Regions from separate parts of the Pantoea sp. C1E2 genome, predicted to be linked through region 2. Evidence: predicted binding sites of a transcription regulator. Region 2 holds the regulator's gene; each other region holds the start of a gene.
The links. Region 2 encodes LexA, which represses DNA repair genes until DNA is damaged. Its sites were predicted from a motif close to TNCTGTATGTACATACAGNA; they were not measured.

Region 1 (10,548 bases), 1.5 Mb from region 2:
GAACTGGATGTGTTTGCGAGTCTCGGCGTGGATATCACACGCCGCCATGAACTGCCCGATACGCTGGGTCTGCGCATCGATCAAACCGTTCGCATGTGGTACGAAGCCTTGCCGTGGAGCGGCCCGGATCAGGCAGAAGTAACGCAACGTATCATTGCACGCGCATTAGCATTAGTTGAGGAGACGCGTCCCTTGCTGCCCGGTGTTGAACAGGCATTGCAACTTTGCCAGCAGCAGGGATTAAACATCGCCCTCGCCTCCGCTTCACCGCTGTTGATGCTGGAGCGCGTGCTGGAGATGTTCGACCTGCGCAAGTACTTCGACGCGATTGCTTCAGCCGAAGCTCTGCCGTACAGCAAACCTCATCCGCAGGTTTATCTGGATGCGGCCGCGAAGTTAGGCGTGGACCCGCTGAACTGCGTGACGCTGGAAGATTCGTTTAATGGCATGATAGCTACAAAAGCCGCGCGCATGCGTTCAATTGTAGTGCCTGCCGCCGAGTACGCGGATGACGCGCGTTGGGCGCTGGCCAATGTGAAGCTGGCGAATTTGAATGAATTAAAAACTGAGCATCTGTTCAATTAATTCCGATGCACCTGTATCGGGTCAGGACACAGCTCATCCACTCTCGTTGCCCGCCTCTGGGCAACGCTTTGCATTATTCCCAAACGCTCACTACGGCAACATCACCGCATATTTGATCGCTCACGCAAATAAATAAAACAACGTTTCATTTTTATTGAATTCACATCCCATCCTGCCTAAGATGCCCAAAGACCCACTTCGGGACACTTCCTTTAACTTTGAGAGGTCTGAGATGGACGTTCGTCAAAGCATTCATACTGAGCATGCAAAAAATCTGGACACTGCCGGATTACGTCGCGAATTTTTGATCGAAAAAATTTTTGACGCCGACAACTACACCCTGACCTACAGCCACATTGACCGCATCATCATTGGCGGCGTTATGCCCGTGCAACAGTCGGTGACGATTGGCGAGGAAGTCGGCAAGCAATTGGGCGTCAGCTATTTTCTCGAACGCCGTGAACTGGGGGTGATCAATATTGGCGGGCCGGGCTTAATTGACGTCGATGGAAAAACCTGGGAGGTGGGCCATCAGGAGGCGCTGTATGTGGGCCAGGGTGCTAAAAGCGTGGTTTTCCGCAGCAGCGACGCCAGCCAACCAGCGAAGTTTTACTACAACAGCGCACCGGCACACACCCGTTATCCAGATAAAAAGGTCACCTTAGAAGATGCGGTCAAAGCCACGCTGGGCGATGCCGCGACCTCAAACCGTCGCACCATTAATAAATTTATCGTGCCGGATGTGTTACCCACCTGCCAGCTCACCATGGGACTGACGCGCCTTGATGACGGCAATCTGTGGAACACCATGCCGTGCCATACCCATGAACGTCGAATGGAAGTGTACTTTTACTTTGATATGGCGGATGACAGTGCCGTCTTCCACATGATGGGCCAACCGCAGGAGACGCGCCATTTGCTGGTGCACAACGAGCAGGCGGTGATTTCGCCGAGCTGGTCGATTCATGCCGGAGTGGGCACACAGCGCTATACCTTTATCTGGGGCATGGTGGGTGAAAATCAGGTATTCGATGACATGGACCACGTCAGCATCAGCGCGCTGCGCTAACAGGAGCGAAAGATGATCCTTAACGCATTTAATCTGGAAGGCAAAATTGCGCTGGTGACCGGCTGCAACACAGGTTTAGGTCAGGGGATGGCATTAGGACTGGCGCAAGCGGGCTGCGACATCATCGGCGTTAACCGCGCCGGACCTGCCGATACCCAGGCTAAAGTCGAAGCCCTTGGTCGCCGCTTTTGGTCGATTCAAGCCGATCTGACTCAGCCATCAGGGGTGCCGCAGATTGTTGAACAAGCCGTTGCTCTGGCTGGGCGCATCGATATTCTGGTGAATAACGCAGGCATCATCCGCCGTGAGGATGCCCTCAACTTCAGCGAGCAGGATTGGGATGATGTGATGAACATCAACAGCAAAAGCCTGTTCTTCCTGTCTCAGCAGGTGGCGCGCCAGTTTATCGCTCAGGGCAACGGCGGCAAGATTATCAATATCGCCTCGATGCTCTCCTTCCAGGGCGGAATACGCGTGCCTTCCTATACGGCGTCGAAAAGTGCGGTGATGGGATTAACGCGTCTGATGGCAAATGAGTGGGCAAAACACGGCATTAATGTTAATGCCATCGCTCCCGGCTATATGGCGACCAATAACACCGAACAACTGCGCAATGATGAGTCGCGCAACGAAGAGATCCTCGGGCGTATCCCTGCCTGCCGCTGGGGTATTCCGGATGACATGATGGGTCCAGTTGTTTTCCTGGCTTCTGACGCGGCGAATTATGTTCATGGCTACACGCTCGCCGTCGATGGCGGATGGTTAGCACGCTAACCTGTTCTTTTCCCGCGTCATTATGACGCGGGAAAGTGAAAAATATTAACGCTTCGTTACAGCGTCACCGTTCTATTTCACTGGATAAATCCCTATACTGGATGCATCGACAGTTTTTGCAGCCAGGTTTCATCATGACGGCCGAAGGCCATATCATTTTTGCCATTGCCAGCGCGATTTTTGCCAAGCGTGCGGAGCTGACGCCAGTGATGGCCAGCGCCGACTGGTGGCATCTCGTGCCTGCTGCGCTGTTGACCTGTCTGCTGCCCGATATCGACCATCCTAAATCCGTGTTGGGTCAGCGCCTGAGATGGATCTCGCAACCTATTGCCCGCGCCTTTGGCCATCGCGGGTTTACCCACAGCTTGCTGGCGGTGGCGATCAGCCTGTGGCTGTTCCAGATCAACGTCCCGGCGGACTGGTTCCTGCCTGCCGATGTTCTGCAGGGGATGACGTTGGGCTATCTCAGCCACATCGTCGCCGACATGTTGACTCCCGCAGGCGTTCCCTTGCTCTGGCCGTGCCGCTGGCGTTTCCGTTTGCCACTGCTCAACAGCCAAAAAGGCAATCAGCTGGAACGTGCACTTTGCCTCGCATTGGTCGGCTACGCACTGTGGTTTCCGGCTGGCATGCCCTCTTTTGGTGCCAACGGTTGGCCCGAGCAACTGTTTAATACGCTGCAAAATGGTGTCGGTCGATTAGTTAATGGCCAAAGCGGTCAATAACCAGGCAAATCAATCAATAAAGTTATAAACCATTCCTTTTGAGTATAAGCCTGCACTTTCCTGAACTGGTAACATTCCTGACATTCCCTGACGGGAACTTACTGTTTTCCGCGCCAGCCAAACCTGCTACGCGGCACATCTCTGGAGTCGAGTATGGATTTTCCCCTCATTATTAATATCGTCGCCTTCGTTGCGTTGCTGATTCTGTTGAATCGCATTGGCAATCAAAGCTGGAGCCTGTCGAAGCGCGTGCTGACCGGTTTGGTGATTGGCGTATTGTTCGGCCTGGCGCTGCAAACCATTTATGGCGAAAACAGCCCGGTGGTGAAGGCCTCGATTGGCTGGTTCAACATCGTCGGCAATGGTTATGTCCAGCTGCTGCAGATGATTGTGATGCCGCTGGTATTTGCCTCGATCCTGAGCGCGGTGGCACGTCTGCATAATGCCTCTTCACTCGGCAAAATCAGCGTGCTGACCATTGGCGTATTGCTGTTCACTACCGCTATTTCGGCGCTGGTGGGTGTGATAGTCACCGGTCTGTTTGGCCTGAGCGCGGAAGGTCTGGTGCAGGGTGTCCAGGAAACCGCACGCCTGAGCGCGATACAAAGCAACTATGTTGGCAAGGTTGCAGATCTCAGCACGCCGCAGTTGCTGCTCTCCTTTATCCCGAAAAATCCATTTGCTGATATGGCGGGCGCTAACCCCACCTCAATCATCAGCGTGGTGATTTTCGCCGCCTTCCTTGGTGTCGCTGCACTGCAACTGTTGAAGGATGACAAAGTCAAAGGCGAGCGCGTGCTGGTGGCGATTGACACTCTGCAGTCCTGGGTGATGAAGCTGGTACGTTTGATCATGAAGCTGACGCCTTACGGCGTGCTGGCGCTGATGACCAAAGTGGTCGCGGGCTCTAACCTGCAGGACATCATCAAGCTGGGCGGTTTCGTGGTCGCCTCTTATCTCGGTCTGGCGATTATGTTTGGCGTGCATGCCCTGCTGCTGTCGGTGAACGGCATCAACCCGATGCGCTTCTTCCGTAAAGTATGGCCGGTGATCACCTTCGCTTTCACCAGCCGTTCCAGTGCAGCCAGTATTCCGCTGAACGTGGAAACGCAGACGCGCCGTCTTGGTGTGCCGGAATCAATTGCCAGCTTCTCGGCTTCCTTCGGTGCCACCATTGGTCAGAACGGTTGTGCTGGTTTGTATCCAACCATGCTGGCGGTGATGGTCGCGCCAACGGTCGGCATCAACCCGTTTGATCCGATGTGGATTGCCACGCTGGTCGGTATCGTCACGCTGAGCTCTGCGGGTGTTGCCGGTGTTGGCGGCGGGGCCACATTCGCAGCGCTGATTGTGCTGCCTGCGATGGGCTTACCGGTAACGCTGGTTGCGCTGCTGATCTCCATCGAGCCGCTGATCGATATGGGCCGTACCGCATTGAACGTCAATGGTTCGATGACGGCCGGTTCACTCACCAGCCGCTGGCTCGGTTTGACTGACAAAAAAGTGCTGGAGAGTGACGAGCACGCCGAACTGGCGCATCGTTAATTCCGACGCAACTGAACAACGGCAGGCCTAATCGCCTGCCGTTTTTTTATGGCTAAAACTCTGCAATTATCCCCGATCGTGGCGCTAGCGTCAGGAAAGCGTTAAGCATGGTAAACAGACGAAAAATCAGCCACTTTTCTCTTGAGTTTTCTCATCAGAAGGCTAATTCTGCTATCAGTCATAGCAGGAGAATCAACGATGAAACACGTTATCGCCTCGGTGCTGGCGTTAACCTTATTAACGCCCGCCATTAGTTTTGCCCACCCTTACGGCTGGGGCCCCGGCCCAGGTCCACATTGGGGTGGTGGCCCACGTTGGGGCGGTCCTGGTCCGCTGCGCTTCTTACCTGAAGCGGCGACAGCGGTACTGATAGGCGGTCTCACCTATTACATGCTGAATGGCAACTACTACCAGCGTCAGGGCGATACCTACGTGGTGGTCCAGTCGCCTGAGGCGCCGCCAGAAGGCGGGATGCGCGTACTGGATTTCAACGGAAAACGCTATTACGTGCAGGAAGGTCACTATTATCAGCGTGAGATGGGCGGCAATTATGTTGAAGTGCCCCGCCCTTACGGACTGTAAGCGTTAAACGAAAAAAGGCCCGTCATTGACGGGCCTTTTTGCATTCGGTAAGAATTACTGCGCAGCTTGCGGATCGGTATCGTAGTCTTTACAGCTCTGGAAGCCGTAGTTCATTACGCGGCCCACATCGTTATAGCTGACAAAGTAGGTCTGTGATTTACCATCACGCTCGCCAATCACGTATGTCTGGCAAGTACCACGGGCATGTACCATGGTGATTTCAGTTGATGGCGCACCTGCAATCTGGCGAACCTGATCGCGCGTCATACCTTTTTTCACATCCTTAACCACCGGCTTAGTCACGTAGCTTTCGGCTTTGTCATAAGTCGTACAACCAGACAGGGCTACCAGCGTCACAGCGGCAGCGATACATCCCAGCACTTTATTCATCTTTATATTCCTCATACTTTGTCCATGTCACACTAAGCCTGGAACATAAATCCAGATTAATCAAATCAATGGCAATGTTTTAGGCAATTTCTGAAACGTTAGTTTTTCGTAAAGTTGCTATGTTGCCGCTTCACGCTTCGTATAATCCCCCGGCAAAAAAATCTCAAGACATCAATAAGACAGAGGATCAATGACACCTGCACACTCAAATCGGCTGGTTTACGCCATTACGCTGGGCCTGCTTGCGGCACTTGGGCCGCTCTGCATCGACCTGTATCTGCCCGCCTTACCTGAACTGGCGCGCGATCTGCACACCGAAACCGCCACCGCGCAGTTGAGTTTAACCGCAGGTTTGCTGGGGCTCGGCGCAGGACAATTGCTGTTTGGCCCGATGAGCGACAAATTTGGCCGTATTCGCCCCCTGATGCTGTCACTGGTGCTGTTGTTTATCGCTTCCATTGGCTGCGCGCTGGCAAAAGACATTCACTCGCTGCTGGTAGCACGCTTGTTTGAAGGCCTGGCGGGCGCTGGCGGTGCGGTATTGTCACGCGCCATCGCGCGCGATATGTACAGTGGCCATGAACTGACGCGTTTCTTTGCCCTATTGATGCTGGTAAATGGTCTGGCGCCGATTGGTGCGCCGGTGCTTGGCGGCGTGTTAATGACGGTGCTGAACTGGCGCGGCATTTTTGTGGTGCTCGGTTGTATCGCCGTACTGCTAATCTTCCTCGCGCGCTGGAAACTGCACGAAACGCTGCCCGCCGAACGTCGCAGCCAGGGCTCGATCTTTTCCGCCTGGGCGGCTCTCGGCCAGGTGATCACCCATCGTCCATTTATGGGCTTCTGCCTGACGCAGGGCTTTATGATGTCCGGGATGTTTGCCTACATTGGCGCTTCCCCGTTTGTGTTACAGCAAATCTATGGTCTGTCACCGCAGGCGTTTAGTTTCTGCTTCGCCGCCAATGGCTTCGGCCTGATTATTGCATCGCAAACCAGTGCACGTTTGTGCCCGCTGTGGGGTGAATATCGTGTTCTGAAAGGCGGGCTGACGCTGGCGTTTGTCGCGTCGAGTTGCCTGCTATTAGCCGGCCTGACTGGTGCGCCACTGCCGATTATTCTGCTGGCACTGTTCTTCACCATCGCCAGCAACGGTGTGATTGCGACCACGGCTTCGTCTCTGGCGATGCAGAGTCAGGGACATCGTGCGGGCAGCGCCTCGGCGGTGATAGGCGTCACTATGTTCACCTTAGGCGCCATAGCTGTGCCAGTGACCGGGCTGGGCGGTACTTCGGTGGCGAGCATGACGGGCACCATCTTTGGCTGCTTTATGCTGGCAATTTTGATGTTCATCCTGTTGGCACAAAAACCGAAAAGCGCCTGAAAAGCCTGCAAATAAGTGCGACAACAAGCCGTGCGGCTTGTTGTTTGCCAGCGGAGGCGTTAGCTTTAGCAGATGATTCGCATTGTGCCGTCAGGCTACTGACTTGAGGAGAGGTTCATGTCACTGCAGCAGGAAATCATTGAAGCGTTGGGTGTGAAACCCGTTATCGATCCGCAACAGGAAGTCCGCGTCAGCGTCGATTTTCTGAAATCCTACCTGAAAGCCAATCCATTCCTGAAAACCCTGGTGCTCGGTATCAGCGGCGGACAGGACTCCACGCTAACCGGCATTCTGTCTCAAACCGCCATTCGCGAGTTGCGTGACGAGACCGGCGATAAGGATTACACCTTTATCGCCGTGCGCCTGCCGTATGGCGTGCAGGCCGATGAACAGGATTGTCAGGATGCGCTGGCGTTTATCCAGCCGGATTGCACGTTGGTCGTGAATATCAAGGAAGCAATTCTCGCCAGCGAGCGCGCGTTGAAAGAAGCGGGCATCGTGGTTTCCGATTTCGTGCGCGGCAACGAGAAAGCGCGTGAGCGTATGAAGGCACAATACAGCATCGCCGGCATGACCAAAGGCGTGGTGGTGGGCACCGACCATGCGGCCGAAGCCGTGACCGGTTTCTTCACCAAATACGGTGACGGCGGCAGCGATATCAACCCGATTTTCCGCCTGCACAAAGGCCAGGGCAAACAGCTGTTAAAAACCCTCGGCTGCCCGGAACACCTGTATCTGAAGCATCCTACTGCCGATCTGGAAGACGATCGTCCTGGCTTGCAGGACGAAGTGGCGCTTGGCGTTACCTATCAACAGATTGACACTTATCTGGAAGGCAAAACCATCGATGCCGCCGCCGCGAAAACCATTGAAGGCTGGTATCTGAAAACCGAACACAAACGTCGCCCGCCGATTACCGTGTTCGATGATTTCTGGAAAAAGTAACTTCTCTACGTTTCCCGCCGCTATCGCGGGAAACGCCCTCCTTCTGCCGCTGACTGGCGAGAAAAGCATCACGCTGATATACTGGACAGACAACCAGTAATCGGAGTGAGTTTTGGTCAGACGTGCAGCCAGCCACCGCCTCGAATTTGATGCGGCCGCGATTTATCAATATCCCGAACATTTACGTCAGTGGCTGGAAGGGTTACCCAATCAGCCTGGCGTTTATACCTTTCACGGTGACAGCGATAACCTGCCGCTGTATATCGGCAAAAGCGTCAACCTGCGCAGTCGGGTGATGTCGCATTTTCGCACCCCGGATGAAGCCAGTATGTTGCGTCAGGCACGGCGCGTGACCTGGATCCCTACCGCTGGCGATCTTGGTGCGCAATTGCTGGAAGCGCAGATGATCAAAACGCAGCAGCCGCTGTTTAATAAGCGCCTGCGCAAAAATCGTCAGCTTTGTTCTTTGCAGCTTGGCGATGGCGCTCCGCAGGTCGTGTACGCCAAAGATCTCGACTTCTCGTGCTCACCCAACCTCTACGGTTTGTTTCGCAGTCGCTTTGCGGCCATGGAAAAACTCAAGACGATTGCCGATGAACAGCGCCTGTGCCATGGATTGCTGGGATTAGAGCGTTTAACGCCGGGACGCGGCTGTTTTCGCGCCGCGCTAAAACGCTGCGCTGGGGCGTGTTGTGGCAATGAATCCATTGAAGCCCATCAGCAACGCTTGCATGAGGCGCTGGAACAGATGCGTGTGGTGTGCTGGCCGTGGCAAGGCCCGGTTGGCATGGTAGAAGTGGGAACGGCGATGACGCAGATTCACGTCATTGATCACTGGTTCTGGCTCGGTTCGGTTACCACCGAAGTGGAGGCTCGCCAACTGCAGCGCGCACGTCAGGGTTTTGATCATGACGGCTATAAAATTTTGTGCCGCCCGCTGCTTTCCGGGGTTTTCCCACTGATTGAACTCTAAAACAAAACCGCCGACGCTGCCCAAAGCATCAGATGCAGTGGACAGCGTCGGCGGTCTCAAACCGATTAGCTAAACGGCTTATTCACCATCAGCCGGCGGTGGCGGCATTTTACCGTCATGCGGGCCTTTCTCTGTCAGACGTTTCTCAAAGTTGGCGTTGTACTGTTTTTTCTGTTCAGGCGTCAGCACGTTGTAAATCTTGTTCTGCGTTTCCATCATGCTCACCGCACGATCTTTTGCGTTGGCGGTCATTTTCTCAGCCTGCGCTTCGGCTTTCGCTTTATCGAAAGTATCTGAAGCGATGATGCTGTGGTCCGCACGGCGCTCTTCCAGAGATGGACGTTTCATCTCTTTATGGCTGTCACGCATGATGGTTTTGATCTGCGCTTTCTGCGCATCCGTCAAATTCAGGCCTTTGAACATCATCTCCATACCGTGATGACGCATTGGCGGCTTGTGCATTGGTTTTTCGCTACCTGCTGGCGGTGGTGTCAGATTGTCCGCTGCAGCGTGGACGATGTTGGCAGCACCAAGAGCCATTGCAGTAGCCAGGAACAGGGAAGTGAGTTTACGCATAATATTTGTCCTTACTATTCAGTTTCATGACGACAAGGTGTGTCGCGTCTTCGGAAACAAGCATACGACGCCTAACGTCAACTACTCAGAGTCTGAGTAAAGCCCTGAAAGCATAAAAGACAGTAATCAGGCAATCATGGAGAGAAAGAGAAGAAATGCGTGAGGAATTGCAAAAGAGTATGACAATCAAAGGGAAATGCGCAGGAATTAAGGAGGAGTGTAACGGTATTGTCGGTTTTGCGGAAGGGAAAAATGGGCGAATTTCATTCACCCATTTTTATTTATAACGTCAGCGCCTGCGTTTGCGCGTTCTCTTCCACCAGCATCAAGCCAGCACGCAGGCCAGCGGCAACATGAGGATTGGGAAACAGCACATATTCGCGTGCCTGTTGCACGTAATAGCGCGTCTCACCCTCTTCTGCCAGCAACGTGCCCTGCGGAAACGCGGTAAAGTTCAGGGTTTCTGGCCCCATGTGCAGGACAAACTCGTCACTGTGACGGGTAATCTGCTGTGCCACGCGATAGTGCCGCGGCTGTTCCCGCACTTCTGGCAATGGCTCACCGTACAGCAATGCCGCCAGCGCCAACTGCACCGCCGCGAATTGGCTGAGATCGTTTTCACCAAACGGCAGCGCCTTCCCCAGCTCCAGCGTGCAGCTGGCCGCATCGTGATGCTCACAGCTGTAGTGGGTAAAGGTGCCTCCTGGTGAACGATGAAACACCAATGCTTCCAGCTCTGCCGCCGCCAGCCAGTGCAGAAAATCGTCCGGCCACGGCTGAGGATTCAGCGGCATCACGCCGAAGCGCGCATGGTACGAACCGCGAATCGCGGTATGCAGATCGAGATGCCAGCGCACTTCATGATCGCGACACTCATGCCAAAACCGCTCAAGCGCTTGCTCCAGTTGCAGCGTACGCTGGGCTTCAGGTAAGTCGGGCACCTTCTGCCAGCGCCCACCGAACAAACGGTTAATATCATATTGCTGATAGCGTTTGCCGCTGC
Region 2 (10,548 bases):
CGGACGTTTATCGGCACGCTGCTCCAGCGAGCGGTTAAGCTGGGACAGTGCCACCACCGGCACATTGAGCTCTTTGGCCAGTGCCTTGAGCGAGCGCGAGATCTCTGCGATCTCCAGCGTACGGTTGTCCGACAGCGCCGGTACACGCATTAATTGAAGATAGTCGATCATGATCAGGCTTAAACCGCCGTTTTCACGAAAGACGCGGCGCGCGCGCGAACGCACTTCCGTTGGCGTCAGACCAGAAGAATCATCAATGAACATGTTCTTCTTCTCAAGCAAGATCCCCATGGTGGCAGAGATGCGCGCCCAATCTTCATCTTCCAGCTGGCCGGTACGAATGCGCGTTTGATCCACGCGCGACAATGACGCCAGCATACGCATCATCAGCTGTTCGCTGGGCATCTCCAGGCTGAAAATCAGCACCGGTTTGTCCTGCAGCATCGCGGCGTTTTCGCACAGGTTCATGGCGAAAGTGGTTTTACCCATCGACGGACGCGCCGCTACGATGATCAAATCTGAACCCTGCAAACCGGCGGTCTTTTTGTTCAGATCCTGATAGCCAGTATCTACACCGGTGACACCATCGTGCGGGGTCGACACCAGCGCTTCAATACGCGATACCGTGGCTTCCAGAATTTGCTCGATGTTCTGCGGGCCTTCCGCTTTATTGGCGCGCTGCTCAGCAATCTTGAAGACGTTGGATTCCGCGAAATCGAGTAAATCTTCGCTGCTTCGCCCTTGCGGATCATAGCCAGCGTCAGCGATTTGGTTCGCTACCGAGATCATTTGACGCACAACGGCACGTTCACGCACGATATCCGCATAAGCACCGATGTTCGCCGCACTTGGCGTATTTTTCGCCAGCTCGGCCAAATACGCAAAGCCACCGGCCATCTCCAGCTCGCCCAGTGTTTCGAGCGATTCAGACAGCGTGATCAGGTCAATTGGCTGGCCCATTTCCAGCAGACGCTGCATTTCTGAGAAGATCATGCGGTGCGAACGGTTGAAGAAATCATCCGCCACCACGCGCTCGGAGACGTTATCCCAGCGTTCGTTATCCAGCATCAACCCACCGAGCACCGACTGCTCCGCTTCAATAGAGTGCGGCGGCATTTTCACGCCTTCCAGCTGACGATCGCGGGGTTCGTTGGATTTGTTGGTGGGTTTATTTCCTGCCATAGTGAATGCATTACCGATCGTGAAAGGGACGCGCAAGTATACCGTCCCAGGATGAACAATCACAGGAGTCAGAATGGCAAAGCGTATTCAGTTCAACCAACACGGTGGCCCGGAGGTACTGCAATGGGTCGATTTTGAGCTGGCCGATCCCGCCGAACATGAAGTTCAGGTCGAAAACAAGGCGATTGGCATCAACTATATCGACACCTATGTGCGCAGCGGGCTCTATCCGGTGACGGCTTTCCCGTCCGGGCTGGGCACAGAGGCCGCAGGGGTGGTGAAACGTATTGGCTCAGGCGTGACACGCTTCAAGCCAGGTGACCGGGTGGTGTATTGCCAGGCTGCGCAGGGTGCCTACAGCGAAGTGCATAACGTGGCGGAAGATCGTCTGGTGATCCTGCCGGATAGCATCAGCTTTGAACAAGGCGCGGCCTCGTTTTTGAAAGGCCTGACCGTACAATATTTATTGCGCCAGACCTATAAAGTGAAAGCCGATGAGATCTTCCTGTTCCATGCCGCAGCGGGTGGCGTTGGGCTGATTGCCTGCCAATGGGCTAAAGCGCTGGGCGCACATCTGATTGGTACCGTGGGTTCCGCCGAAAAAGCGCAGATTGCAAAAAATGCCGGCGCCTGGGCAACCATTAACTATCGCGAAGAGAATATTGCACAGCGCGTCAGTGAACTGACCAACGGTGAGAAAGTCGCGGTGGTGTATGACTCGGTAGGGAAAGATACCTGGGAACCTTCTCTCGATAGCCTGCGTCGTCATGGCTTAATGGTGAGTTTTGGTAATGCCTCAGGCCCCGTTACCGGTGTTGACCTGGGTATTCTGAACAAGAAAGGATCGCTGTTTGTCACGCGCCCTTCGCTATTTGGCTACATCACCAATCGCCAGGAACTGGATAGTGCCAGCAACGAGTTGTTCTCATTGATCGCCAGCCGAGCAATTCAATTGAAAGTGCCGGAAGAACAGAAGTTTGCCTTGAGGGATGCGGTGCGCGCCCATCAGGTTCTGGAGAGCCGTGCTACGCAAGGTTCCAGCTTACTGATTCCATAAAAGTTAAGGGCTTCCCGAAGGAAGCCCTTTTTTCTTTCTTTTTATAGTTCGCGCTGGTGTAGGGTCAGCGGCGATGAATTCGTTTTGAATTACTTTACGCATCCTGACAGAAAACATAAGTAAAAAATATGTTTAATTGCAGATTCGTACTAAGCAATTATCGACTCTGTGATCGCCTCCGCAATTAGCGCCAACTCCGTCTCTCTAACTTACTGATTTTTCTTTTTAGTCTGTTCAATTTCGCTTCACCGCTCGGCGTGGTAAAAGCGCGATACAGCCAGACACCGACTACCGCCAGCACCAGCCATGGCAACAATTTGATAACAAGCGCGAACAACCCGCCGAGGAACATCACAACGGTGGCGACAACCAATGCGGCGATAACTCCCAGCAGCGAAACGCCAGTCAGCAGCAGCATCAGAAAAAAGCCGATAACAAATAAAATTTCCACGAAGGCTCTCCTGTGTAAGTAACACAGAGTGCATTACAAGATGCGTGCCAAAGTGGATTGATACTTAATCTATTGAAAATCGGGGCATTATTATTAGAGGGTGCTTTTCAACAGTGATGAAATTCACTAAACATTGGCGCGTTTTAAACCGCACTAACTACAGCCATGCCTCTTTCAATGGACGGGAAAGGCAAGCTCTCTTGCCTTCCGCGCCTCACCTAAAATCAGGCTTCCTGTGGAATCTTATCCGCTACCAATGCCAGTGCCGCTTCCAGCACGCGCACATCGGCACCCGGCTTATGAGCATTCTCACTTAAATGACGACGCCACTGGCGCGCGCCAGGGATTCCCTGGAACAGACCCAGCATATGACGTGTAACGTGGCCAAGATAAGTGCCTTTGCTCAGCTCCGCTTCGATGTAAGGGTACATCGCGCGTACCACCGCGACCGGATCGATTAGAGGCGTATCACGACCAAACAGCTCCCGGTCGACCTGCGCCAGAATGCCCGGATTTTGGTACGCTTCGCGGCCCATCATCACACCATCCATATGCTGCAAATGCAGTTTTGCTTCTTCCAGCGTCTTAATGCCGCCGTTAATCGCCATGGTCAGCGCCGGGAAATCACGCTTCAATTGGTATACACGCGGATAATCCAGCGGGGGAATCTCGCGGTTCTCTTTCGGGCTCAAACCTGAAAGCCAGGCTTTACGCGCATGGATAATAAAGGTATCGCAGTTGCCCTTATCAGCCACCGTACCAACAAAATCACACAGGAAGGCATAGCTGTCCTGCTCATCAATCCCGATACGGGTTTTCACTGTGACCGGAATGCTCACCACATCGCGCATTGCTTTAATGCAATCGGCGACCAGTGCGGCGTCAGCCATCAGACAGGCCCCGAAACGCCCATTCTGCACGCGGTCGGATGGGCATCCGACATTGAGGTTAATCTCGTCGTAGCCGCGCTCTTCCGCCAGTTTGGCACACTGCGCCAGTGCCGCAGGATCGCTGCCGCCCAACTGCAGCGCCAGCGGATGCTCCTCTTCGCTGTAAGCGAGGTAATCGCCTTTACCATGAATAATGGCGCCCGTTGTCACCATTTCGGTGTACAGCAGCGTGTCGCCGCTTAACTTGCGGTGGAAATAACGACAGTGGCGATCGGTCCAGTCCAGCATCGGGGCGATGGAAAAACGTTGCGAAGAGAAAGTATCGGTCATGAAACGCAGCAAATCCGGAGTTAGTGAGTGACGAGAATCTGCGCAATCATATCACAGCAATAACGGGCGACACAGCCGCCCGTTATTGCTGGTTTTAGAAGTTAAATCCGAGCTGCAGCATGCCGCCCACGGTATTGTCATCACCCACTGTGCCAGCAAGATCCAGATGCACGGTATTGTTAAACGGTGAAACGCCAAGACCTGCGGTGAACACATTGGTATCGTTGGATTTCATATCCGCACGATAACCTGCGCGCAGCGCTAACCAATCCAGCACACGATACTCCGCACCCACGCCTGCATACTGGCTGCTCTCTTCTGATTTGAAACGCTTGGTTTGCGTCAAATCAACATCGCCAGCCAGCGTGAACGGACCATAGTTCCAGGCCAGACCTGTCGTGACCAGCGGACGGATTTGATAGGTATCGCGGTAGCCTTCCACCGTTTTGGTGTCGATGTCGCGTGAGATCAGGTTTTGCCCCGTCACGCCCAACGTCCAATGCTCACCAAAGTCGGTCGCGATGCCTGCATCAATGTTGAAGCCGGTATCGGAACTGCGGTATTGGCTGTTGTTGATGTTGCTTTTATCGAAGTTATAAATACTTGCGGTGTAGTTATACAGCCAGGTTTTTTGCAGCTTAGGTGTTACGCCAACGGAAATCGGATGACCAGCGACATCAAACTCATGTGCCAGTGCCACACCATAGTCCGTGACTAATGCTGCCAGACCATGACCGCTCGAACTCAATTTATCCTGATCGCCCGGAACGGGGATCACCGTGCCGTTAGCCACACCGCGCAGATAGGTAATATCGCTATCCACAACGTTAGCTTGCACGCTGGCTGTTCCGTAGGCTTTAGTAATGAAGGCAAAAGGCAGCGTCTCATTCGGCACCGTAACAGCAAAAGCGACACCTGCTGTACCGTGTGCTTTATCACCCTTTAAATCATCCAGCTGATTGGCCATGTCACCCGCAGCGGCCTTTAATTCCGGATAACCTCTTAAATAGTCAGCAAACGTCAGGTTGTCGATCACCTCTTTGTAGCGATCAACACTGTCCGTGATGTCATCGACTTTGTTAATTAATTTGTCTTTATCGGTAACCTGCACACCGGCTGAAGGGAAAATGACGCTGACGCTATCTTCAGGTTTGGCTTTGGTCATCAATGCCGGGTTAGCCAGCACCGCTGAACTCCATGTTGATGAAGCGACGCCGGTGCCACCCATGGCATCGTTGCGCGCGTCATACCAGGTACCTGCTGCCAGAGCTGAAGAAGAAAGAAATACTGCATTCAAACCAACAAGATAAGCTACTTTTTTGTGCCTGAATAATGTCTTCACCATGAGCCTGCCATCACCTTTGAAATGTCGCTGAATAACTCAGAAACGAAACAGTTTAGTTAGCCGCTATTCTGAACCCTGGCTAACGCATCATTGCTGTGAATTAAAAGGAAATAGCACTGCTGTTCGCAGAATTGGATGCAACCACACCATTCTGCTGTTTAGTTATGCAGAAAAATGAACAAAGCCTAAATTGGTACCAGATATTACTTAAGACCTTTTGAACCTTAGACGCTAAGCCGGTGAGTTGCAAAGCAAAAGTAGTGTGATAATTACGCTATATCACTGATCTAATAGAGGGTCTGTAAAAAGAGATGTAACGAGCACACGAGGAAGGTTAAGTTAATTAATTGATTAGCCAAATTTTTTCTGGACACTAACCGGGTAAAAAGCAATCACAGCAGGGTAAAAATTTGTGTGATAAAATAACATCGCATGCAACCTGGAGAACACTTATGTCAAACCTCACGCCCGCACAACTGCTCACTCAGGCAGAATCCCTTTGTCTTGACCGCGGCGTGCGCCTGACCACTCAACGCGCTGAAGTGCTGCGTTTAATGGCTGAGCAGAATGGTTCGATCAGTGCTTATGATCTGCTGGATCAACTCCGCATCAGCGAGCCGCAGGCAAAACCGCCGACCATCTATCGCGCGCTGGATTTTCTGCTGGAGCAGGGCTTCATTCATCGTGTTGAATCGAATAACAGCTATGTGGTTTGCCACCATTTCGACGAGCCTGCACATACGTCAGTGATGCTGGTCTGTGATGGTTGTGCTGCGGTCAGTGAAAAGCATGCACATGGCGTGGAGAAAATCATTGCGGGATTAGCCGATCAGGCGGGGTTCTCTTTGCGTCACACGGTAATTGAAGCACATGGTTTATGCGAAAACTGCGCTGAAGTCGCTGCCTGTAAACATCATGATAGCTGCAAACATGACCATGAAACGGATATGAAGAAGAGGGTAAGAAAAGGTTGAGTGGCACTTCCCTGTGCCGTGCCGACGGGTGATCGGCGGGGTAGGAGCATCTTCCTTAATTCACTAAAAGCTACCAGCGGTAGTCTTTATTGTGACTTTCCCAGTCTTTCACTTCGCTTTCAGCCTGGTCTTTCGCATAGCCGTAGCGTTCCTGAATTTTACCAACAAGCTGATCGCGTTTACCTTCGATGACAGTCATATCATCATCCGTCAGCTTGCCCCACTTCTCTTTCATTTTCCCTTTGAACTGCTTCCAGTTACCGCTCGCTTCGTCTTTGTTCATAATAATCCTCCACATCATCCTGAGTGAGATGTGATGATCCCCTAAGAAATAGGGTAATCACCCACACAACGCGCTACTCAATTGCGCCGTTTGAGATAATTATAGTAGCCAGTTGGGATTGCGCAAAAAATACAGATTAATCTGTAGGTTACGCTTCGCTTATTTAAGCACCAAACCAGGTGTCATGCCGCCAGTGACGGCGCCACACCCACCATAGCGTCACGCCCCGCAGAGTGAGGAATACCGCTACCGCCAGCCATAAACCGTGATTACCGAGCCAGGGGAGTGTCAGCAGCGCCAGTCCATAACCTATAGCGGCTATCACCATGCTGTTACGCATTTCACGCCCGCGCGTGGCGCCGATAAACATACCATCCAGCAGATAGCACCAGACTCCGACCAACGGCAGAATCACTTGCCATGCCAGATAGCGATCGGCCATCTCACGCAGTGATTCAAGCGAGGTGAGCAACGCCACAATTTGGGGGCCGGTTAGCGCATAGATCGCTGCAAACGCCAGGGCAACGATACCGGCCTGCCGACAGGCGGCATGCCAAATCAATAACAAGCGACTGCGATCTCTCGCTCCCACAGCTTCGCCCGAGCAGGCCTCTACGGCATAGGCAAAACCATCCAACGCGTAGGCCGTGAAAGTGAGGAACATCAGCAATACCGCATTTACAGCGACAATATCAGGCCCCAAACGAGCCCCAAGCAGGGTGAGGGACGCGAAGCAGATTTGCACCATCAGCGAGCGCAACATGATGTCGCGATTGAGGCGAAACAGCCGTGCTGCATCACCACGCCAGCTCTGTTTTAGCAGACTGAAAGAGATACCGCGCAGCTTGAGCACGCGCACCACCATCCACAACCCCACGCCCAGCGTGACATATTCCGCCACAGCAGTCGCTGCCGCTGCACCCGCAACGCCCCAGTGCAGCTTAAGTACAAACAGGAGGTCGAGCAGGATATTCACCAGATTGCCGACAATCAGCAGTACCATTGGTGCACGCGCATACTGCACGCCGAGCAACCAGCCTAATATCACCAGATTGGCTAACGTTGCCGGTGCGCTAAGCCAGCGGATGTTGATAAAGATTTGTGCCTGATGCTGCACCTCTGGGCTGCCGCCCATTAACGAGGCCGCGACAAAACTAAAGGGGGTACGTAGCAATACAAACAGCACGCCCGCCACCAGGGCTATTAACAGCGGTTGCGTCAACGCACGCGCCAGTGCGGTTTTATCGTTCGCACCAAATGCCTGTGCGGTCAAACCGGTGGTGCTCATACGCAGAAACAGCAGCAACATAAAGATGAAACTGGTCGCTGTCGCACCCACCGCCACGCCGCCGAGATAAATGGGACTATCGAGATGACCAATCACTGCCGTATCGACGACACCGAGTAGCGGAACGGTAATATTGGAGAGGATCATCGGCAGCGCCAGCCGCCACAATGCTTTATCTGAAGAGGAAAACAGCCGCATTCGCCCGTTCCATTGTTGCGCTGGTCAATTGGACCATTAACCGGCAATCAGCCTGAAGAGGAAAATCAATGTATCAGACTGCGGTCAGCACAGCGACCAACCGCAGCGGGGGAATTCAACGAGAGGTTAGAGCCATTCGCCGTTACGCACGATGCCCACAGCCAGACCTTCAACGGTCAGCGCTTGCTCACGGGTATCGACCACAATCGGCTGAAAATCGGTGTTTTCAGGCAGCAGATGCACAATGGCACCCTGCTTTTTCCAGCGCTTGACGGTGACTTCGTCATCAATGCGCGCCACCACAACCTGGCCATTACGGACTTCCTGCGTTTTATGCACAGCGAGTAAGTCGCCATCCATAATCCCGATGTCTTTCATCGACATACCACTGACGCGCAGCAGAAAATCGGCAGTAGGCTTGAACAGATTGGCATCAACCTGATAGTGCGCTTCGATGTGTTCCTGAGCTAGCAACGGTTCACCGGCAGCCACGCGGCCGATCAGCGGCAGCCCTTCGGAGACTTCTTCTTCCATCAGCAGGCGGATACCACGTGATGCACCTGAGACAATCTCAATGACGCCTTTACGCGCCAATGCTTTCAGGTGTTCTTCCGCCGCATTGGGCGAGCGAAAACCCAGTTGCGCAGCAATTTCCGCACGCGTTGGCGGCATGCCGGTCTGGTTAATATGGTCGCGAATCAGATCATAGACCTGCTGCTGCCTTGCTGTTAACGCTTTCATCCCGCCCCCTGGTTGTTTATACAGTCGCTGTGAGTATATACAGGTATTGGCGAAATGAAAACCAAAACAGAGGGAAAAATCAGCGGTTTGAAGATTCTGGAATACCTATCGCAAATGCGACCAGAGCAGCGCGATCCAGACAAACAGAGCCAGTAATATAGCCAGCAATACCGCCGCTGAGCCCATATCTTTTGCTCGTCCCGCTAAGGGATGGCGCTCTTGCCCAATGCGATCGACTACCGCTTCAATGGCGCTATTCAGGATTTCAACGATGATCACCAACACCACGGAGCCAATCATCAGCACTCGGGAAATCACATCGACATCCAGCCAGCAGGCCACCACAATGGCCACCAGTGCAGCAATGGCTTCCTGGCGAAATGCGGCTTCATGTTGCCAGGCGGCACGCAGGCCCTGCCAGGAATAACCGGCTGCATTCACTATTCTTTGAATACCGGTGACGTTATTTGCCATGCTGTGGAACCCTTGAGGTGATTTGGCGTCAATGAGTGGGCTGTATGAGATGGTGCAGCCACAGATCTTCGATTTACTTTCTGGTATGCTTGCCGCGCTTTGCTAACAAGAGGCTTTAAGTTGTCTATGTCAGGTTGGCGTAAACTTTATTACAAACTATTGAATTTACCACTCTCTTTTTTAGTAAAGAGTAAGGTCATTCCGACCGATCCTGTCTCTGAACATGGGATCGATCCGACTCGTCCAGTGATGTATGTTTTGCCTTACGATTCAAAGGCTGACCTGCTCACATTACGGGCGCAGTGTCTCAACCATGATCTGCCCGATCCGCTGGCCCCGCTGGAGATCGATGGCACTCTGCTGCCACGTCATGTGTTTATTCACGATGGCCCGCGCGTATTCCCCTATTTCGTAGCAAATCCTGAGTCCGTGAAGCTATTCCACGACTATCTCGATCTGCACCGCAGTAATCCTGATCTCGACGTACAAATGTTACCGGTTGCGGTGATGTTTGGTCGTGCGCCAGGACGCGAAATTCAGGGTGAAGACACGCCGCATCTGCGCATCCTTAATGGCATAGAGAAATTCTTCGCCATTCTGTGGCACGGACGTGACAGCTTTGTGCGCTTCTCGCCGACCGTTTCCCTGCGCCAGATGGCCACGGAGCACGGTACCGATAAGTCGATTGCCCAAAAGCTGGCACGCGTGGCACGCATTCATTTTGCGCGTCAGCGCCTGGCTGCTGTAGGCCCACGTCTGCCTGCGCGTCAGGATCTGTTCAACAAGCTGCTGCAATCCAAAGCGATTGAAAAAGCGGTTGAAGATGAAGCGCGCAGCAAAAAAATCTCGCACGAGAAGGCCCAGCAGAACGCCGTTGAGATGATGGAAGAAGTCGCGGCTAACTTCTCGTATGAAGCCATCCGCGTGACCGACCGCGTCATGGGCTGGCTGTGGAGCCGTCTCTATCAGGGCATCAACGTCAATGGTGGCGAGCGCGTGCGTCAGCTGGCGCAAGATGGCCACGAGATTGTGTATGTGCCCTGCCATCGCAGTCACATGGACTATTTGCTGCTCTCTTACGTGCTCTACCATCAGGGTTTGGTTCCGCCTCATATCGCAGCGGGCATTAACCTGAACTTCTGGCCAGCGGGTCCGATTTTCCGTCGCCTGGGCGCTTTCTTTATCCGTCGTACCTTCAAGGGCAATAAGCTCTATTCCACGGTATTCCGCGAATATCTGGGCGAGCTGTTCAGCCGCGGTTATTCGGTAGAGTACTTTGTTGAAGGTGGACGCTCGCGTACGGGCCGACTGCTGGATCCTAAAACCGGCACGCTG
Region 3 (10,548 bases), 1.4 Mb from region 2:
GGTTGTTAGTATAATGGTTAATTTTCATGCCTTTTATTTGATTGTGAGCAGCACTTTCATCTGGCGTGAAAGCGCCTATCGAAATGATCTGTGTAGTCTTATGTTTTTTTAGTTCATTTTCAAGCCGAGGGATTGGCGCGACTTATTAAGTTAACATTTTATGCGAGGTTTTTTCCGTTAATCTGAATGCAGTGGAAAAAATATTTTCATCTGAAGGGATAATTAATGCATTAAGCTATCTATTTCAGTTAGTATGTTCCGCAACTGAAATATATTTAGCACATATTATAAATCACACAGCTTCAACCTGAAAATGTCTAAAATACAGAAATTCCTAAAATCTGCTTTGTATAACAGCAATGCAAATGAAGCTGCGCAGGCGTTAAAGCTTGCAGCTGCAACGATGCAGTCCGAAGGTTTGAATCCCGCTGATTATCTGGAACAGAAGGGGCAAAACTCTAATCACGCTGAACTGCTTGAGTTACGTGATAAGCACGCATATCTCATTCAGTCTCTGCAGACGGCGCAAAGTAGGATCAGGCAACTGGAATATGAAATTGGAGAGCTTCGCCTTACGAGCAATAGCGACACATCTTTAGCGGCCGATCTCAGAGAAGCAAAAGAACAGGCCATAAAGTGGTACCGTCGCTCTGAGCTGCATGAATCTCAGCTTAAAGAGTTGGCACCGATCGCCGTCGCTGCACAGGAAAAAGTGAGTCAGCTTGAAAAGACACTCCAAACACAGAGAGGGTCGTTTAGGGGATCGCTAAGGTGGATGATATTTGCTGCGGTCGTGGTGGGAATAATAACCCATGTTGTTACCAACAAATCGAGTTATGACCGCGGATACGGTGCTGGGAGGTATCAAGGCATTATTCAGGGAGAAAAAAATGCCCGTGACATCTCTCCTGCAGATGATGACGTCAGGCCTGTGCCGCCGGGATTATGGCTACCACAAAATGGCATTTATGAGATGGAAGCTATCTGCCAAAGCAAAAATGGCAGTGTTAAAGCGGGGTTCAGAATCAATCTCAGAGATCGTAGTGCTAAGGAAACCACTCATATCTTTAATGAGAATTTAAACATGGGCTTACCAGGAGAAGGGGCCGTTCCAATTGGACACAAATTCTACATTACCTTGATAAAATCGGGGCAAAAAAGGCTTTGTACAGTGAAAAAGGTCTGGTAATACTCCTAAGAAAGTCTAGATAGTCCATGATTTGGCCGCTACTCAAAAGGAAGGTATTGTTTGCTAACTTCTGAATAACTGGCTGGCCAATATCCTGAATGTACTTAAAGCCATCCCTCAACTTAAGTAGTGCTAATCACTTCCCAGGGTATACATATGTGTTTGGATTATTCCTGACATCAATGAGGGGGCTATCGGATTACGTTAAAAAAAAGTATAGGGCCCTGTATTGCTTGTGGGGTATGCGGTAATTAATCGGCTAAATACAAAGGAACTGAAGTCGTTTGGTTTGAAAGAACATTGTTATTAGGGGAATGGATACTGGAACGTAGGCATCTGCAGACCTCAGTAAATTAATATCTTTTATTTCACAACCAATGTATCCAGACGATTGAGGTTTGAGGCTCCGCTTCTGGCACTTAACTGCCGCAAGCAAGCCCCACAATGCTGCAGCCACCGATGAGCAATTCGAAGTAATCAGCCACTATTTCGTCGCACTGAGTGCCGATGAATGGTGCAATATGATTGTGCACAGTTCACATTTTCTCCCCATAACGACTGTTGCTTAGCCCTTGCTTTTGTTAGCCTGTGCGGCTGGACTGCTTCCAGCCGCATTAGCGTTGCCGGTCAGGAGTTTCCATGTCGCCTTTTAACAAACATCGCCCCTTCATTTCCCTTTCTCGTCGTCAGCGTCGCAAAAAAGTCATTGAGCTTAAAAACCTTATCTATTGTGAACGTCATCGCTGCGGCGGGGTGTTTTATGATGATTGTGATATCCAGCACTACAAAGATAATCCCGATCACATTTGGGCGTGGAGTGACATCTATTTTGTCGGCCACGATCCTGCCGATCTCTGGAATGCTGAGATCATCACAGCAAAGCAGGCGCTTCAGGATGCGGTACACGACCAGGCATTTAATGAAGCCTGGGCGATGCTTAGTCAGCAGCAACAAGAAGAAGAGGCGCGATTTGAAACAACGCCTAACGTGAATAGCAAAGGCAAAATCATCAGCCATACCCTTGTACACCGGGAAAAGCAAGCGTATGCGATTTTTGGCGGGCTGACATTTTGGCAGTTTATTGAGAAGCGTGAGCGGGAAATAGCGCAGGATCAACCGCCGAGGGTTTGCTGTGGTTATCAGTTTCTGCCAGGGTTCGCTTATGGGCATGGGCTGCGAATGATCGTTGAAGCTGAGACATTGAGCCAGCAGGTTATTGAAGCTGCGATTGCGGATTTTTTGCAATGGGTGAAAGAGGAGTAGCGGGCAACTCAATGGGGTACTTTGTGACTGCCATAGCCTGAGCGCGCGGCATCAGCACTGATCATCAATGCTTTCCATACCCCATTGAAATAACAGGAATGTCGATAAAAGCCGTCGTTCAGTTTGTTAACCTGGACGTTATTTTACCCTTCAATATCAATGGTCGAAGATGTGTTTAGTCTTTATAAACACTTTTACCAGTTGAAGTATGCCCAGCGTTCCTCTTCACCGGGAGTCATCCCGACTACGATTTTTAGGGCATTGAGTAACACATCAATTTGTACTGGATCAGAGGCATTCTGCACTTCAGTGATCAATTGCAAAATAACGGCGCCGTTAGTGACTCTCACGCCACGTTGGGTGATTTCACCTGCGGCTGCTTCAATCACAACGGTTTCAGTCGTTGCTTTGTCGCGAAGCGCATCTAAGTGAAGGAAAGACTTCGCGCTATTGGTTGACTGTTGTGTGCTCTGATACATGATTTTATCCCTTATGTCCGCTACTCAGGCGTCATTATGGTCAGGCTGTAACGTATAACAATCGCACTCTATTGAAAGCGTGCGGGTTTTGTACGGGGTGGAATTTCGACTGATGTCGAAACCCCATGTGAAATAAACTTAGCGCATTTTTTCAAAATTGGGAGGGCGATGATCACCAAAAACAGCCCTGGCATCGTCCATAAATTTCATTAGGCCAATTTATGCTCAAAGGCATCTTCATGTTTGCGGTTTTTTTATGCGGGAATGTTTTACGTGGAGTGAGTTATCAGCTTATGCCTGATCACTCGGTTGCTTCGTCAGTGGAGTAGCGAAAGACAGATTCTGGCAAATCATTTTGAGAGTGTCGTCCCTGACATTGTCTCCGGCCGGTGTACACTCACGTGTAACCGATGAGGCCATCCGCTTCGTCGTTGTCCGGCCGGAACCGGATACGTCCTTTGGCTTCAGATCATATATCGTTAATTCAGTTCATTGTTCAGGCCAACTAAGGTCTGCAAATAAGGTATTTGCTCCTCGGCGACTGAAGGTGACTCAAAACTCATCAGCCAGTTTCTGGCCTTAGCGATTTGAGTCAACCGGTCAATATTACTCTCTGATTTAGACATCAAACCAAGCTGTGAAAAAAGGTTTGTAACACTGATTTCCTTTCGACATAAAGCCAGGCTTAATGCGGCTTCACCAATGATAATATGGCCTTTCTCGTCATCTTGAAATAACACTGAAAATCCTCCATCAGATCGAATTAATGACAACCTCAACCTAACCCTAGACGTTATTCAGAATGTTGCATTACGACTCGTCTTAATAACGTTGTGGTGCGAATTTTATGATTAATGTGTGGGAAACACCTATTCATCACCAGGTTAACACTCCATTTTGCAGCTATTTGAATAATCTTCGTTCGCTCCCGCTAGATAATCATTTAGCTATCCAACGACATCGGTTTTTCCCCACCAGGCGGCAAACCAAACACTCTCCGCACCCAATTTAAAAACGCGCCATAAGGCCTTCCCAAAAACAGCATCATCAGGGCAGCACCAAGCGTACCACGCACCAAACCACTGCCCGACGCACCGCTAAAAGCAATGATCGCCGCATAGATCGGCACCTGAAAACTCACCAGCGCGATACTGTCCCACAGCAGCTTCGAAACTCGGCCCGATCCCGCCCGCTGCATCACCCAATCGCGCCACAAGCCGTAAGGGCGGGCAACTGGCACCATCAGAATTGCACCAATCAAACGCGCATGCAGCACCTGATCCCACGCCATGCCCGCGATCCATCGTTCATTAATGATGCCCGTCGTGGTGAAAAATAAAATCAGTGCAGTGGTATCCGCAATAAAGGCCTTTCGGCGCATGCTCTGGCCTTGAGGTTGAGGCAAAATGCACTTCCTATTTTGACGTGACGAAGTAAGTATGATGCGCAGGCGGCATAGCATGATGAAGTAGACTGGCACATCCATACCGCATTAAAGATAGCTACAAAGAGGGTGACCTGCTCCCCGTTGATTAATACATTGCGGTGTATTAATCAACGGGGAGCAGGTCAGAACAGCCTGAAATTATTTGTGAGTATCAGCTTCTGCCGGGGGTCGCTTATGGGCATGGAGTGCGGATGATTGTTGATGCTGAGGCGTTGAGCCAAGAGGTTATAGAAGCGGTAACTGCGGATGCTTAATGTAATTGCATAGAGACGCAGATAATCCCCTATTCAAAACTAAGGCTTCAGCCATATTTACGAGTTTCAAGATGCAGTCGGGTCGTCAGAGTCCGAACTATTTATATCCGCAAAATAGTTGAGAATATTGGAATTTTCTTTTCGCTTATCACGCATGTAAGCAGGGATTTTCTTTTCCCAGCCATCACCGAAAAGGGTAGAGTGATCACTGATTGCGTGGATAACAGCTAATTTGAAACCTTTATCATACCCTGTAGGGGTTGGAATGATTTCATCACGGAAAGATATTACGATTAGGGGATCATTTTTCCATGCTTCAACGCGACCATGAAAAAAACCAAGATACCAGTTTATGCCTGCATCATCCTTCGAATCAGAGGCCTTTACCCTGCTCCATAACCTATCGTCATCATGATCATAGACGACGATACAATTATCATCGTTCCATCTCTGTTGGAGGCGGACTGCGTAATGCAGAATTGACTGACCAGTTTTGACATTAACTTTAGAGATAACGTCATACCCATATTCAAAGTCTTCACTGGCTCTTACAAAATCTTCGCTAAACTCAGCCTTCGTAATATACCTTTTCTCGATCCCCACGGAGCTTCCTGTCATCCTTAGTACGTTTTGAACTCTGAGCGAACATGTTGCGCAACTGCTCAACCTTTTCGTCAACAGTACCATTTATCTGCATGGTTCGAGCATGAAGATTGAGAGTGTCAGCATTACTTTGTGGAGTGTGTTTCATTAAGAACCTCCGTTGATCAATCCGTACAGTATAAACTGTGAGCAATAACAAATATAGCTGAAACTACTATTGTGCAGGTAGTTAGCAGTTCTAAGCTTATCTGGCATTTAACAGCTTAGGGCTTTCTGCCTGTCAGATTTGCATCTGAAGTCCGTTTTGGTAGCTGACAGCATAAAGGATATCCCTTTGACAGTAGATAACAGATTGCTGTAACTGACGATATCAATGTGATGGACCGACATTTGGCGAACCTCAACAGAATGACAACAGTAGGAAAGCAGAATAAGTAACGTTATGTGATTATTGAGTGTTCGATCTTCAGGGTTCAGGGTCTGGTTGCAACTTAAATTCAGAGGAGCTTCAACGGCTTTCAGAAATCCTTCCCCAGAGATCTTGATCGATCAGAATAATCATGGATACTGTATATAAACACAGTATCAAGGTGCCTGTTATGCAATTGATTATCCCCTATCAGTCCGATACAACGAGCCCGCTTCCGCTCTTTATGGAACGTGTGCCTTGCGGCTTTCCCAGCCCCGCTCAGGATTATATTGAGGACAGTCTCGATCTGAATAAACTTGTCATCAGACATCCCAGCGCAACCTACTTTATCAAAGTCAGTGGTGATTCAATGTTAGGAGCAGGTATCAGTCACGGAGACTTACTGGTTGTTGACCGGTCATTATCTGCAGTTCATGGCGATATCGTCATTGCTGCCGTCGCGGGAGAATTCACGGTGAAAGAACTTCAAACTTCCCCACGCCTTCAGCTCATGCCACGTAATACAAACTATTCTCCTATCGTTTTCGAGGCAGAAGAGGAACTGGAAATTTTTGGTGTAGTGACGTTTACCCTGAAAGACCACAGATATGTTCGCGCTTGTTGATGTAAACAGTTTTTACACTTCCTGCGAAACTGTTTTTCGACCGGACCTGCAAGGTAAGCCTGTGGTTGTTGTTTCCAATAACGACGGATGCATAATTTCACGATCAGCGGAAGCGAAGGCATTGGGTATCGGTATGGCTGAGCCCTATTTCAAGCTACAGAATGAACTGAAACGCCAGAAGGTGCAGGTATTCAGTTCCAATTACGCGCTGTATGGTGACATGAGTCATAGGGTGATGAATATTCTCGAAGAGATGGCTCCGAGGATGGAAATTTATTCGATTGATGAAGCTTTTCTCGACTTATCAGGCGTCAGGAGTTGTATCGATCTCGAGGTGTTCGGCCGTGACATTCGTAAGCGCTTGCTTAGAGAAACGGGCCTGACAGTTGGAGTCGGTATAGCCCCGACTAAGACTCTGGCCAAGCTGGCCAACCATGCCGCCAAAAAATGGAGCAAAACCGGCGGCGTGCTGGATATCTCCAATCTTGAGCGGCAAAAGAAGTTAATGGCTTTAGTCGATGTGGCAGATGTGTGGGGCGTAGGGCGTCGCATCAGCAAGAAGCTGAATGCGATGGGCATCACCACCGCATTGGATTTGTCGGAGCAAAGCACCTGGGTGATCCGTAAGCACTTCAATGTGGTGCTGGAGCGCACCGTGCGCGAGCTGCGCGGTGAACCTTGTCTCGAACTGGAAGAGTTTGCGCCAGTGAAGCAGCAGATTGTCTGCTCACGTTCGTTTGCGGGACGCATCACGGAATATGCCGATATGCGTGAGGCAGTGTGCAACTATGCCGTGCGCGCCGCCGAAAAGTTGCGTGGTGAGCGACAGTATTGCCGACAGATCGGCGTGTTTATTCGCACCAGTCCGCATGCGGAGGGTGAAATCTTTTACGGTAATCAGGCGATTGGTGGATTACAGATACCTACGAATGACACTCGTGACATTATCCGCGTTGCCACCGAGGCGCTGGATCGCATCTGGCGGGAAGGGTGTCGCTATATGAAAGCGGGTGTCTTGTTAGGTGACTTTTACAGTCAGGGCGTGGCGCAGCTCGATCTGTTTGATGACATCCAGCCGCAGGCCAACAGTTCAGCATTGATGCATGTGATAGATCAGATCAATAAAAAAGGGAAAGGGAAGCTATGGTTCGCTGGACAAGGAATCCAAAAATCCTGGGCGATGAAGCGCGAGATGTTGTCACCGGCGTACACCACACGATATGCAGATCTGCCGGTGGCAAAATAATCATTGCTCCTCCTGCCAAATCGGTAACGCCAGCACCTGCGCACATAATGCCGTCAGCCGCTGAGCCAGCGGCGCATCCATCAACGTTTCGCTCGCCACCCAGGCACCGATTTCCTGTGCGGTGCGGTGATGTTGTGGATGTGCTGGTTGCTGGGTAACCAAATGTTGTAAGTAGCGTAAGCACGTAATCGGCCCATCTTCATAGGTTGAAATGTCCGGTGTTGGCGCATCACTCAACATGGCGAGCAGCATCTCCGCACAGCCTAACAGGAGTGCATCATCGTGCTCACTGGCCAGCGCATCCAGCAACTCACCGTACACAGCGCAGTTCACTGCGGTGTATTCGATCATTACGCTGTTGGCGAATCCTGTGCGCAATAACCAACCGCGTTGCGCTGCGTTTAATGTGGTGGGCATCCGCTCCATCAGATGCACGCGGCCCCAGCCATCGACGCGTTGCATCATGGCGAACCAAACTTCCGTGTACTCCTCTGGATCCAGCATGGTTCGCAGCGCGACCACCGCATAAAGCGTGAGTTCGTCATGCTGCGCCAGCACCTGCAATATCTTCACGGTGCGCTGCTGTGAGAACCACGCGGTCATGGCCATAGCAAACTTCACCACGTTCTGGTCCGGGCTGGAGGTCACCAGCCAGATCACCAGCGGATAGAGCTGAACCGCGCTCAAATTCGCCTGCGGAATAGCCTCCATTAATGCATCGATGTAGTACAACGGCGACTGCTGATTGATCAGCCGATATAGCGCGCGCATATTTTTCTTGTCCGGCTTTGCCAGTACCCGTTGTAACGCAGCGAGGATGGCGGCGGCATCCTCCTCAGCCGGGCTGATGCCGATGTGGTAAATCAGCGTGCCTTCGCAGGCACCCGGCGCCCAGTGCAATTCAGCGTTCTCTCCCAACGGTTGTGCTGGCAGCACGGTGTTATCCCAGGGCAACGGCTGCGCGCTGTCATAGCTCGGTGCCAGAAGGGTATACAGGGCGCGCTGCCGGGTTTTCCATACTACGGGGAACGCAGAAGCCAGTCCTAATGAATGCATCAGTGCGCGCATCATATCTCCTCCTTCACATCGAAATCGGCCATCACGGTGTCGAATAACAGGGCATCCAGCAGTGCGCTGTCTCGGGTGCTGTGTGCCAGTGGCAGTGCCTCTGTCGGACGAGCCAGTTCGGCACTGATAAAAGCGTGCAGTATCGGCCGTCGCGGACCGTACTCCGCTTCGCCGGCGCGCTGCTTCACCGACAGCAACTCAGCGATATCACGCAGCAGTGGGCCATCCTGCACTGTGCCGTGTAGCAGTTGGTCAAAACGCATGGGTGGCGCACCTTTCCCCGCCTCGATCCAGCGAACGGCCAGCAAGGGTCGCAGCACGTAGAAGTACTTCTTCAGCCGCACCTCATCGTCCTGCAGATATTGGCGAAAGTTCTTTTGTGCCATGGACAGGTAATGCCAGCGCGCGCTTTCTGCGGAGAAGAAGCGACCGCTCAACGCATTCAGTTGCGCCATGACGCCGTCGTGCTGGCGATACACGATGGGCGAATCAAGCCAGTCGATCAGCGTTGGGTTGGCGCGTTTTAATAAGCCCAATGCTTTACGCCACTCCCAGCCACACACATCCAACTCGGCATCGATGGGTTTTTCGATCACATCGCGTGGCGACTCCACCCGCAAATACCACTCGGGTTGATGGACATAGAGAAAACGGACATCGTAATCACTGTCAGGGGAGGCAAACCCCCAGCCGCGACTGCCGGATTCGCAGGCAAAGAGAACACGGACGTTATGTTCAGCTTCTATCTGCTGTAACACAGTACAGACACGCTCACGCATAACGGCATCGACACCATGAATCCCTGTGGTTATTTTCATCTCATCTTTCCTTTTAAAAATCTTTAGGCAATAAAGAGATAGCGAATAACGTGCCAAAAAATACAAAATGTCATATTTTCAATTAACCATCTGATTTTTAGGTATTAATTATTATGGTGTGACATAAATGATAGCCATTGAATGAGAAGTTTTTTATTCTTTAGGATAGGTTTTTATCTTAGGGGATAAAGCGTGAAGCGACGGGTCGTGATAGGTGTTTTAGGCACCCAGCTGGATAGACGTGGCAAAAGGCAAAATCGCTGGAGCAAATGGCGGCCCAGTGTAGCGCTGTGCCAGCATGCCGATTTGCCTGTGGATCGGTTTGAGGTACTGCACCAGCCGCTAAATCGCGGCATGGTGGAACAACTGACTGAAGATATCGCGCACATTTCTCCCCAGACTCAGGTGGTGCCTCATCAAATCAGCCTTGACGATCCCTGGGATTTTGAAGAGGTGTATGGTGCTTTTCTCGATTTTGCTCGCAACTATCCCTTCGATACCGAGAATGAAGAGTATCTGGTTCACATCACCACGGGCTCACACGTTGCCCAAATATGCTGGTTCCTGTTAACCGAAGCACGTTTTCTGCCTGCCAGTCTGTTGCAGACTGGACCGGGGCCGAAGGAGGAGAAATCCCCTCATGGCGTTTACTCGATTATTGATTTGGACTTAAGTCGCTATACCACTCTGACCAGTCGTTTTCAGCACGAACGTCAGAATTCCGTGTCGTTCCTCAAATCAGGTATTGAAACGCGCAGCGCCATTTTTAACGCGCTGATTGAACAAATTGAGCGAGTGGCGCAGCGTTCTGATGCACCAATGTTGCTGACCGGGCCGACGGGTGCGGGTAAATCCTTCCTCGCTGAGCGTATCTATCAATTACGTCTCTCGCGTCATCAGGTGAAGGGGAAGTTTGTCGCGGTCAATTGCGCGACGCTGCGCGGTGATAACGCCATGTCAACGCTGTTTGGTCACGTTAAAGGGGCCTTTACGGGAGCGTTGACGGCACGCAGCGGGTTATTGCGTGAAGCGGATGGCGGCATTCTGTTTCTTGATGAGGTTGCTGAACTGGGGCTGGATGAACAGGCGATGCTATTACGCGCCATCGAAGAGAAACGCTTTTTCCCGTTTGGAGCCGATCGTGAAG

Region 1: ACXI0A_RS10260 (metal-dependent hydrolase) is a predicted target of LexA. The motif match lies at 2,524-2,543, and genes of this name have one in related genera.
Region 3: umuD (translesion error-prone DNA polymerase V autoproteolytic subunit) is a predicted target of LexA. The motif match lies at 5,801-5,820, and genes of this name have one in related genera.

What each region holds. Positions count from the first base shown of each region.
Region 1 covers NZ_JBSZHT010000002.1:2,093,544-2,104,091, reverse strand. The annotation lists gene hxpB (hexitol phosphatase HxpB) at 1-585, shown strand, start outside; gene kduI (5-dehydro-4-deoxy-D-glucuronate isomerase) at 818-1,654, shown strand; gene kduD (2-dehydro-3-deoxy-D-gluconate 5-dehydrogenase KduD) at 1,667-2,428, shown strand; gene ACXI0A_RS10260 (metal-dependent hydrolase) at 2,563-3,153, shown strand; gene ACXI0A_RS10255 (cation:dicarboxylate symporter family transporter) at 3,307-4,698, shown strand; gene ACXI0A_RS10250 (DUF6515 family protein) at 4,897-5,280, shown strand; gene osmE (osmotically-inducible lipoprotein OsmE) at 5,335-5,670, opposite strand; gene ACXI0A_RS10240 (multidrug effflux MFS transporter) at 5,861-7,051, shown strand; gene nadE (ammonia-dependent NAD(+) synthetase) at 7,169-7,996, shown strand; gene cho (excinuclease Cho) at 8,109-8,969, shown strand; gene spy (ATP-independent periplasmic protein-refolding chaperone Spy) at 9,048-9,545, opposite strand; gene ACXI0A_RS10220 (hypothetical protein) at 9,701-9,832, shown strand; gene astE (succinylglutamate desuccinylase) at 9,827-10,548, opposite strand, start outside.
Region 2 covers NZ_JBSZHT010000002.1:619,353-629,900, reverse strand. The annotation lists gene dnaB (replicative DNA helicase) at 1-1,182, opposite strand, end outside; gene ACXI0A_RS03115 (NADPH:quinone reductase) at 1,256-2,239, shown strand; gene pspG (envelope stress response protein PspG) at 2,424-2,690, opposite strand; gene dusA (tRNA dihydrouridine(20/20a) synthase DusA) at 2,915-3,910, opposite strand; gene ACXI0A_RS03100 (conjugal transfer protein TraF) at 4,005-5,255, opposite strand; gene zur (zinc uptake transcriptional repressor Zur) at 5,708-6,229, shown strand; gene ACXI0A_RS03090 (CsbD family protein) at 6,300-6,512, opposite strand; gene dinF (MATE family efflux transporter DinF) at 6,676-7,998, opposite strand; gene lexA (transcriptional repressor LexA) at 8,125-8,739, opposite strand; gene ACXI0A_RS03075 (diacylglycerol kinase) at 8,845-9,213, opposite strand; gene plsB (glycerol-3-phosphate 1-O-acyltransferase PlsB) at 9,340-10,548, shown strand, end outside.
Region 3 covers NZ_JBSZHT010000002.1:2,042,791-2,053,338, forward strand. The annotation lists gene ACXI0A_RS09985 (hypothetical protein) at 314-1,189, shown strand; gene ACXI0A_RS09990 (hypothetical protein) at 1,829-2,452, shown strand; gene ACXI0A_RS09995 (biofilm development regulator YmgB/AriR family protein) at 2,647-2,931, opposite strand; gene ACXI0A_RS10000 (hypothetical protein) at 3,411-3,671, opposite strand; gene alaE (L-alanine exporter AlaE) at 3,875-4,312, opposite strand; gene ACXI0A_RS10010 (hypothetical protein) at 4,699-5,235, opposite strand; gene umuD (translesion error-prone DNA polymerase V autoproteolytic subunit) at 5,835-6,269, shown strand; gene umuC (translesion error-prone DNA polymerase V subunit UmuC) at 6,253-7,515, shown strand; gene ACXI0A_RS10025 (hypothetical protein) at 7,516-8,586, opposite strand; gene ACXI0A_RS10030 (DNA polymerase beta superfamily protein) at 8,583-9,401, opposite strand; gene rtcR (RNA repair transcriptional activator RtcR) at 9,594-10,548, shown strand, end outside.